Regions from separate parts of the Streptomyces sp. NPDC057694 genome, predicted to be linked through region 3. Evidence: riboswitches for the same ligand, from Rfam matches in the RefSeq annotation. Region 3 holds a riboswitch; each other region holds the start of a gene.
What was found. Region 3 has a riboswitch for cobalamin ahead of ACFVDP_RS31815 (ribonucleoside-diphosphate reductase subunit alpha). Riboswitches for the same ligand answer to the same signal wherever they lie in the genome.
Positions count from the first base shown of each region.

Region 1: another riboswitch for cobalamin. It lies ahead of metE (5-methyltetrahydropteroyltriglutamate--homocysteine S-methyltransferase); the one in region 3 lies ahead of ACFVDP_RS31815 (ribonucleoside-diphosphate reductase subunit alpha).
Region 2: another riboswitch for cobalamin. It lies ahead of cobN (cobaltochelatase subunit CobN); the one in region 3 lies ahead of ACFVDP_RS31815 (ribonucleoside-diphosphate reductase subunit alpha).

Region 1 is NZ_JBHVIX010000001.1:1,235,004-1,238,270, forward strand. It holds gene ACFVDP_RS05640 (RNA polymerase sigma factor) at 1-414, opposite strand, end outside; gene ACFVDP_RS05645 (LAETG motif-containing sortase-dependent surface protein) at 437-871, opposite strand; gene ACFVDP_RS05650 (hypothetical protein) at 1,075-1,386, shown strand; cobalamin riboswitch at 1,385-1,619, shown strand; gene metE (5-methyltetrahydropteroyltriglutamate--homocysteine S-methyltransferase) at 1,782-3,267, shown strand, end outside.
Region 2 is NZ_JBHVIX010000027.1:75,977-79,243, reverse strand. It holds gene cobN (cobaltochelatase subunit CobN) at 1-2,004, opposite strand, end outside; cobalamin riboswitch at 2,037-2,162, opposite strand; gene ACFVDP_RS37015 (cobalamin biosynthesis protein CobG) at 2,241-3,267, shown strand, end outside.
Region 3 is NZ_JBHVIX010000019.1:114,724-117,990, forward strand. It holds gene ACFVDP_RS31815 (ribonucleoside-diphosphate reductase subunit alpha) at 1-1,456, opposite strand, end outside; cobalamin riboswitch at 1,581-1,722, opposite strand; gene ACFVDP_RS31820 (hypothetical protein) at 1,800-2,633, shown strand; gene ACFVDP_RS31825 (GNAT family N-acetyltransferase) at 2,623-3,141, opposite strand; gene ACFVDP_RS31830 (nucleoside hydrolase) at 3,138-3,267, opposite strand, start outside.

The DNA of each region.
Region 1 (3,267 bases), on a different contig from region 3:
CGACCGTGCGGTGTTGACGACCGACGTCCGCAGATAGCCGAGGGCGTTGTCGACCTCCGTGATGCGCTCTCCGTGGCGTCGGTAGAGGGCCGTGAACGCGTCCTGCACGACGTCCTCGGCGGTGGACAGGTCGTCCACGAGCAGCACCGCGAGCCGCACCATGCGCAGCCGGTGCGCGTGGTACAGCTCGCTGATCGTGGGCGGCCGGTCGGTGTGCGGGTGCGGGTGCGGGTGCGTGGTGCCGTACGGGGATGTGTACGGGCGCGCGGCCGGGCCGGGCGCCGCTTCGAGAGTGGACCGGTCGCGGCGCAGCAGCCCGCGCAGCAGCGCCCGCCACCCCGGACGGGTTCGGCCGTGGGCGAGCGTGAACGGCTGTGGCCGTGGGGCGAGTTCGGTGACTGCGGAGCTGTGCACAGAGATCCTCGGGTGGGCTGCGTCAGCGGTGCGAGCGGCGGCGTACGGCGAAGAGGGCTCCCGCTCCACCGGCGACGAGGACGACGGCCCCGGCGCCCATGACGGCCGTACCGGTGTTCGACGAACCAGTATGGGCCAGCTCGTCGTCGGCGGGAGCTGCCGAGGGCGCCTCGGTACCGTCGGCGGGGGCGGGCGAGGGCGCCTCGGTAGCGTCGCCGGCGCTGGGTACCGGCGAGGGGGTGGCGGACTCCTTGCCGCCCGGCGCGGTGGACGGTTCGGCCGTCGGCGGCTCGCTCGTGGCGGGCTTCGGAGCGCCGGTGGCGGGCGACGCGCTCGGCGCCTCGGTGGCGGCGGCCGAGGACGGGGCGGGCGTGGCGTGGGCGGCGGGGATCGAGGCCAGGGCGGCCAGCAGGCCGGTGGCGACAACGGCGCTGCGGACGGGGACGAGGTGCTTCACGGTCGTTCTCCACGGTCGGGACGAGGACGCCGGACGGCGCCCTTCACCCCCACACGACGCGCGACCCCGCGCCAGGTTGCCGCGGTCGCACGAAAATCTTCGCCGGGGTCCGCGGACACCCCGAAGATCCACTCCTGGGAACCGTCGCCCCCTGACCCGCATCTTCCTCGGCGAGCACCACGATCACAGGGGAGTACGAGGCGTTGACGGACACCGAGAAGGACATCGCGGGGCACGAGGAGCGGGGTCACGGCGCGGAGCCCTGGTGGGCGGATCTCGGAGCGGTGGGAGCCGTGGTCGTGATCGTGATCGGCGTTCTCGCGGCGGCGTGGGTCCTCCTCCGGCTGCCCGGCACCCCGGAGAACCTCGCGACGGGCTACTACGGAGCAGCCAAGGTCGTCGCCATCGGTCTGGTGGTCGCGGGCGGTGCTCTGTTCGGCCGTCGTCGTGCCCGGCAGGGCGCGGGCGCCGAGGGCGGCAGCGGGCCGGACGTGCCCGACACCACCGGCCGGTAGGGTGGGCCCCGCAGCTGGTTCGCCCCGTCCGCCAGGCGGGATGCGTCGCAAGAGGGAACCCGGTGGGAATCCGGGACTGCCCCGCAGCGGTGAGTGGGAACGACCGCCGTCACACGCACTGGGACCCGAGGAACGGGACCTGGGAAGCGACGGCCAGTAGGAGTCCTGTACGTGGTGACACGCACGGGACGGGCCCGCGAGTCCGAAGACCTGCCACCTGCCCGTGCGCGTACGACGCGTGCGCGGACATCCCGGTGACCTCGAGGGCGGGTCGGCGTACATATCCGGCGGACGACCGCGCCTTTGCCGCGTGAGGTCGCCCTGTCGTTTCTGTCGCTCCTTCACGCGTTCGGGTCCTCGGGATCTCAGGGATACGTCTCTCGAAGGAGAACTCCGTGACCACCAGGACCGAAGCCGCGGCAGCACGGGCCACCGTGTACGGCTACCCCCGTCAGGGCCGGAACCGTGAACTGAAGAAGGCCGTCGAGGGGTACTGGAAGGGCCGCGTCACCGCCGACGCCCTCCGGACCACGGCCGCCGAACTGCGCCGGGGGAACTGGCGGGAGCTCGCCGCCTCCGGGATCTCGGAAGTCCCCACCGGCGACTTCTCCCCTTACGACCACGTCCTCGACACCACCGTGATGGTCGGCGCGATTCCCGCGCGCCACCGCGCCGCGGTGGACGCCGACGCGCTCGACGGCTACTTCGCGATGGCCCGCGGCACCCAGGACGTGGCGCCGCTGGAGATGACCAAGTGGTTCGACACCAACTACCACTATCTGGTGCCCGAGTTGGGGCCGGACACCGTGTTCACCGCCGACTCCGCCAAGCAGGTCGCGGAGCTGCGGGAAGCCCTCGCCCTCGGGCTGTCCGCCCGCCCGGTCCTGGTCGGCCCGGTCACCTACCTCCTCCTCGCCAAGCCCGCGCCCGGTGTCGCCGCCGACTTCGACCCGCTCACCCTCCTCGACCGGCTGCTCCCGGTGTACGCGGAGGTCCTCGCCGACCTGCGCGCCGCAGGGGCCGGCTGGGTCCAGCTCGACGAGCCCGCCCTGGTCCAGGACCGCACCACGGCCGACCTCAACGCCGTCGAGCGTGCCTACCGTGAGCTGGGTGCGGCGGCCGACCGGCCCAAGCTGCTGGTCGCCTCCTACTTCGGCCGGCTCGGCGACGCCCTGCCCGTACTCGCCAAGGCACCCGTCGAAGGCCTCGCCCTGGACTTCACCGACGCCGCGGCCGCCCAGCTCGACGCGCTCGCCGCCGTCGGCGGGCTGCCCGGCAAGCGCCTGGTCGCCGGTGTCGTCGACGGCCGGAACATCTGGGTCAACGACCTGACGAAGTCCCTCGCCACGCTCGGCACCCTCCTCGGCCTCGCGGACCGCGTCGACGTCGCCGCCTCCTGCTCCCTGCTGCACGTCCCGCTGGACGCCGCCCTGGAACGTGACGTCGACCCGCAGATCCTGCGCTGGCTCGCCTTCGCCCGCCAGAAGACGGTGGAGATCGCCACCCTCGCCAAGGGCCTCGCCCACGGCACGGACTCGATCACCGCGGAACTCGCGGTGAACCGCGCCGCGCTCTCCTCCCGCGCCGCCTCGCCCCTCACCCGGGACCCCGCGGTGCGGGCCCGCGCCGCCGCGGTCACCGAGGCGCAGGCCCGGCGCTCTCAGCCGTACCCCGAGCGGGCCGCGGCCCAGCGCGCCCACCTGGGGCTGCCGCTGCTGCCGACGACCACGATCGGCTCGTTCCCGCAGACGGCCGAACTGCGCACGGCCCGCGCCGACCTGAAGGCGGGCCGGATCGACACCGCCGCCTACGAGGAGCGCATCAGGAACGAGATCCGTGACGTCGTCTCCTTCCAGGAGAAGACCGGGCTCGACGTCCTGG
Region 2 (3,267 bases), on a different contig from region 3:
GTCCTTGACCTCGCACAGCCACCCGTCGACGTGCAGCAGGAAGTCGTCGAACCCGTCGTCGTCGGGCCGCGCCTCCAGGCCCAGGTCGTGGTCGAGCTTCGCGGCCTGGATCAGCGTCCAGATCTGGGCCCGGATCGCGGGCAGCTTCGCCGGGTCCATGGACGCGATCTGCGCGTACTCGTCGAGGAGTTGCTCCAGGCGCGCGATGTCACCGTAGGAGTCGGCGCGCGCCATCGGCGGCACCAGGTGATCGATGAGCGTGGCGTGCACCCGGCGCTTGGCCTGGGTGCCCTCGCCCGGGTCGTTGACCAGGAACGGGTACACCAGCGGCAGGTCCCCGAGGGCCGCGTCGGGAGCGCACGCGGCGGACAGGCCGGCGTTCTTGCCGGGCAGCCACTCCAGGTTGCCGTGCTTGCCGAGGTGGATCATCGCGTCGGCGCCGAACCCGCCGTCGTCGGCGGAGGCCGCGATCCAGCGGTAGGCCGCCAAGTAGTGGTGGGACGGCGGGAGATCGGGGTCGTGGTAGATCGCGATCGGGTTCTCGCCGAAGCCGCGCGGCGGCTGGATGAGGATCAGCAGGTTCCCGCGCCGCAGCGCCGCGAGCACGATGTCGCCCTCGGGGTTGCGGGAGCGGTCGAGGAACATCTCGCCGGGCGGCGGGCCCCAGTGCCGCTCGACACCGTCCCGCAGCTCCTGCGGCAGCGTCACGTACCAGCGCTTGTAGTCGGCGGCCGGGATGCGGACCGGGTTCTTCGCGAGCTGTTCCTCGGTCAGCCACTCCTGGTCGTGGCCGCCCGCGTCGATGAGCGCGCGGATCAGTTCGTCGCCGTCGCCGGAGGCGAGGCCGGGGATCCCGTCGGTGTCCCCGAAGTCGTAGCCCTCGTCGATCAGCCGCTTGAGCAGCACGATCGCGGAGGCGGGGGTGTCCAGGCCCACCGCGTTGCCGATCCGGGAGTGCTTGGTCGGGTACGCGGACAGGACGAGCGCCAGCTTCTTGTCCCGGGCCGGTATGTGCCGCAGGCGGGCGTGGCGGACGGCGATCCCGGCGACGCGGGCGGCGCGCTCGGGGTCGCCGATGTAGGCGGGCAGCCCGTCCTCGTCGATCTCCTTGAAGGAGAACGGGACGGTGATCAGCCGGCCGTCGAACTCCGGCACCGCGATCTGCGTGGCGGCGTCGAGCGGCGATACGCCCTCGTCGTTCGCCTCCCAGTCGGCGCGGGACGAGGTCAGGCACAGCGCCTGGAGGATCGGCACGTCGAGGCCGGTGAGCGCGCCCGCGTCCCAGGCCTCGTCGTCGCCGCCCGCGCTCGCCTCGGCGGGGCGGGTGCCGCCCGCCGCGAGGACGGTGGTGACGATGGCGTCGGCGCCGGTCAGCGCTTCGATCAGCTCGGGCTCGGGGGTGCGCAGCGACGCCACGTACAGCGGCAGCGGGCGGGCGCCGGACGCCTCGATCGCGTCGCACAGGGTGTGCACGAAGGCGGTGTTGCCGCTCATGTGGTGGGCGCGGTAGTAGAGCACGGCGACCGTGGGGCCGCCGGCCTGCGACGCGGGCCGGTCCAGGGCGCCCCAGGAGGGCGCGGGCTGCGGCGGCTCGAAGCCGTGGCCGGTGAGCAGCACGGTGTCGGAGAGGAAGCGGGCGAGCTGCTCCAGGTTCGCCGGGCCGCCGTGCGCCAGGTACTTGTGGGCCTCGGCGGCGATGCCGACGGGCACCGTGGAGGCCGCCATCAGCTGGGCGTCCGGCGCCTGTTCACCGGTGAGGACGACCAGCGGCACCCCGGCGGCGGTCAGCCGGTCGATGCCGTCCTGCCAGGCGCGGACCCCGCCCAGGAGCCGGACGACGACCAGGCCCGCGCCGTCGAGCAGCGCGTCGAGATCGTGCTCGACGCTGATCCGGGAGGGGTTCGCGAAGCGGTACTCGACCGGGGTGTCCTCCGCGGCGTTCGCCGCTCGGGCGCTGAGCAGGTCGGTGTCGGAGGTCGACAGGAGCAGCAGCTGCTGGGGCATGCGTCGGCTGGCCTTCCTCGGGGTGTCCGCGCCCCGGGTGGTCGTTCGACGGCAGGAGTTCCTGGCTCATCCCGTGCCGGGCACGGGACTCACAGTGGCGGGACCGCGCCGGATTCGCACCGGCTTCCTCCCCTGTCGCCGTCGCTGGCGATGTTGGTCTGTGCGGCCATCGTACGGGGCCGGTGCGCACCCCGGTACGGGGCGCTCGTCACAGCCCCATGGGTATGCTCCCCGGCATGTCCCCCACCCACATATCCGCTGATCCCGCCCGGGGCGACGCCTGCCCGGGCGCGCTGCGGCTGCACGCGGCGGACGACGGTTTCCTGGCGCGGGTGCGGATTCCCGGCGGGGTGCTGACGGTGACGCAGGCGCGGGCGCTGGGCGCTCTCGCGGGGCGGCTCGGGGACGGCGTGCTCCATCTCACCTCGCGGGGAAACGTTCAGCTGCGCGGGCTGCGGGACGGCTGCGGCGGCGAGTTGGCGGACGCTCTGAGCGCGGCCGGGCTGCTGCCGTCGCCCGCGCACGAGCGGGTCCGCAATGTGGTCGCCTCACCCATGTCGGGGCTCGACGGGGGCGGGCACGTCGACGTACGCGGGTGGCTGCGCGGGCTCGACGCGGCGCTGATCGCGAGTTCCGTCACGCCCGAACTGTCCGGACGGTTCCTTTTCGCGCTGGACGACGGTCGCGGGGATGTCGCCGGGCTCGGCCCGGATGTCCTTCTTCGGGGGCTGCCCGGGGGCGACGGGCTCCTCTCCGTCGGGGGTGTGGCGTTCCGGGTGCCGTACGAGGACGCTGCGCGGGCTGCTGTGAGCGCGGCTGAAGTCTTTGTGGAGGCGGCCAGGGAGGTCTCCGATCGCCGGGTGTGGCGCGTCTCTGAACTCGGCTTGCCCGAAGGCGAGTTGACGGCCCGCCTGTCCCGTCGCCTGGGACTGCGCCCCGTAGGGGCGCGGGGAACTGCGCGACCAGCCACGACGAACGCGCACCCGACGACGGGCACGGGGCTCCGCCCCGGACCCCGCTCCTCAAACGCCGGAGGGGCTGAATGTGCCGGACCCGGCGTGGAAGAGCGCCCCGTAGGGGCGCGGGGAACTGCGCGACCAGCCACGACGAACGCGCACCCGACGACAACCGGCATCGCCCTCCCCTTCGGTACGGCCACCCCCGACCAGTGGGCGGACCTCGTAGCCCGCGCCGCAGAACTCCCCGCACAAGAACTCCGCGTCACCCCCTGGCGCCGCATCGTCATCCCCGGCGCCACCGAAG
Region 3 (3,267 bases):
TGTCGACGACACGGTCGAGGAACGTGACGGCGGTGCGGACGGTCTCGTCCAGGCGCTCCCAGTCGATGTCGCCCTCGACGACGAACGAACCGAGGTTCACCGACCCGAGGTTGCAGACGGCCGTCTCCCCGTCGTCCGTGACCTCCAGGATCTCGGTGCACAGGTTCGAGGAGTGGACCGTGTGGCCGGGCTCCGCGGTCTGGTTGGCGGTGCGGTTGGCGGCGTCCTTGAACGTCATCCAGCCGTTGCCGGTCTGCGCGAGGGTGCGCATCATGCGGCCGTACAGGTCGCGGGCGGGGATGGTCTTGCGCGCCTTCCCCTCGGCCTCGGCCTTGCGGTACGCGGCGTCGAACTCGTCGCCCCACAGGTCGACCAGCTCGGGCACGTCGGCGGGGGAGAACAGCGACCACGGCCGGTCGGCGTCCACGCGGCGCATGAACTCGTCGGGGATCCAGTGCGCCAGGTTCAGATTGTGCGTACGGCGCGCGTCCTCACCGGTGTTGTCGCGCAGCTCCAGGAACTCCTCGATGTCGGAGTGCCACGTCTCCAGGTAGACGGCCGCCGCGCCCTTGCGGCGCCCGCCCTGGTTCACCGCGGCGACGGAGGCGTCGAGCGTCTTCAGGAACGGGACGATGCCGTTGGAGTGCCCGTTCGTGCCGCGGATCAGCGAACCCCGGCTGCGGATGCGGGAGTACGAGAGCCCGATGCCACCGGCGTGCTTGGAGAGGCGGGCCACCTGGTGGTAGCGGTCGTAGATCGAGTCCAGCTCGTCCAGCGGCGAGTCGAGCAGGTAGCAGCTCGACATCTGCGGGTGCCGGGTGCCGGAGTTGAACAGGGTGGGGGAGGAGGGCAGGTAGTCGAGCCGGCTCATCAGGCCGTACAGCGCCGCGACCTCGTCGAGCGCCCGCGCCGAGTCGTCCTCGGCGAGACCGGCCGCGACGCGCAGCATGAAGTGCTGGGGCGTCTCGATCACCTTGCGGGTGATCGGGTGGCGCAGCAGATAGCGGCTGAAGACGGTGCGCAGGCCGAAGTAGCCGAAGCGGTCGTCGGCCGTCCGGTCCACCAGTGCGTCGAGCCGCGCGGCGTGGACGCGCACGAACTCGGCGGTGCGGTCCGCGATCAGGCCCTCGCGGTGGCCGACGGCGATCGACCCGGTGAACGACGTGACGCCCTGCGAGGCGGCCTCGGCGGCGATGGAGAGCGTGAGCAGCCGCGCGGCGAGCCGGGAGTAGACGGGGTCCTCGGAGATCAGCCCGGCCGCGCCCTCGGTGGCGAGTTCGCGCAGCTCGGCCTCGTCGGCCCGCGCGCTGCGGCCCCGCAGCGCGGCGGCCGCGACCCGGCCGGGATCCGCGGCGGGCAGATCGGCGGTCAGCTCGGTCAGGGTGCGCAGCAGCGCGGTACCGGGGGCATCCGCCTCGGCCACGGCTGAGGCAGGATCAGCGGGCGCGATGGTCACGGTGGGGCTCTCCCTCGCTCGGCTCGGGGCCCGCGGGGGAACAGTGGCCCGGGCCCGCGCACGGCAGGGCCCGCGTCACCGGCCCATTCCACGAGGCCCGGACGTCTTCGACACCCGGGCCGAGTGGCTCGGGTGTGCCGTCTGCAGGTCTTCGGACTCACGTACACGCTTTTGAGGCTTACGTTCACCGTTGCGGGACAGTTCCGGATTTGCACCGGATTCCCCTGCGCTGACAGCGAGAGCGAGCATACATGTTGTGTCGGGTGTTCGCGGCAGCCCCACATGTTGTGTCGGCTAGGGTGACGGCCAGTCGAGTGTGGACGATCTTGGGGAGAGTGGTTCCATGCGTGCGGGGCGAGTGACGGCCATGGTGCTGGTGGGACTCTTGGCGGGCTGTGGCACCCAAGGGGTGAACGGGACGGGGGAGGCGGACAAGGCGGCGCCGAGGTCGTCGGCGCCCGGGACGCCCACGTCGGCCTCCGCGAGCCCGGCCGCGTCGCCGCCGGGGATCGTGCCGCCCACCGGCGCGCCGACCGCCCCGGGCGTCGACTCCGTGGCGCCGTCGCAGCGGACCTTCACCGGCGCGCAGCTGGATGCCACCCTGCTGCCCGACTCGGCCTTCGGCCGGGGCCTGGACAGCAAGGATCAGCACCAGGCCGGGGTGTTCAAGAACACGCACGAGCAGCGGCGCGGCTGGTGGTCGTACTGCCTGGAGTCGGAGGAGGATCCGGCGTGGCTCGGCCCGGCCGCCTACCGCGGCACGGAGGCGTACTCCCACTCCCTGTGGACGAACCGCAGGACGCGGCCGCCCCAGGGCCACATCATGGTGTCCCAGCACCTCGTGTCGCTGACCACGGCCGCCGCTCGTGACCTGCACCGCGTCGAGCAGGACATCCTGCGCCACTGCCCGGAGTTCGGCTCCGACATGGAGGCCGGCACCGCGACCGAGCGCTACCGCGTCGAGCCCTTGAAGGGGCTCGGCGACGAGGCGAACCTGGAGGTCCAGGAGATCGTCTACGAGGGCGACACCAGAACCTCGTACCGGGCGCACGTCCGCGTCGGCGGCGTCCTGGTCCGGGTGGAGAGCGGCGAGGACCCGGACCGCGACGCGACCGTCCGCTGGGCCGCGCAGCTCGCCAGGGACGTGCGCGGCGATCTGTACGGGATCAGCCGCTGAGCCTCAACTCGTAGCCCAGGAGCGTCACTTCGGGCACCGGCGCCCAGTCCCGGCCGGGCGCCCGGCGGAACCCGAGCCGCTCGTAGAGCCGGTGCGAGGCGGTCGCGACGGGCTGGGTGGACAGCACGAGGGCCGTGCGTCCGTCGGCCCGCGCGCGGTCGATCATGGCCCGTACGAGGGCCGCCCCCGCGCCCTGCCCGCGCGCCTCGGCGGCCACGGCCAGCATCCGGAACTCGGCCTCGCCCTCCCGGGCCACCTCGGCGTAGGGATGGTCGTGCGCGGGGACGTACGTGACACCGCCGAGCACGGCCCCGTCGGGGCCGACGGCGACGAGCACGGTCGCCTCCCGGGCGCGCCGCGCGACATCGCGCAGTTCGCCCGCGTACCAGTCGCTCTCGCCGAACGCGAGGAGCCCGCTGTCCAGATAGGCGGCGGCACCGATCTCGCCGAGCCGGGCGTGGTCCTCGGGGCGCACGGCCCGGACGGTGACAGCCGGGGGAGCGCTCACGCCACGCTCGGCTGCTTGAGGAGGGTGTTGACGAAATCCTCGGTGAAGTTGCGCGGGCCGGTGCCGAGGGCGACCCGGCCGCGCCGGGCGGTGCGCTCCGCGACCAGCGGGGACTCCTGGTAGTAG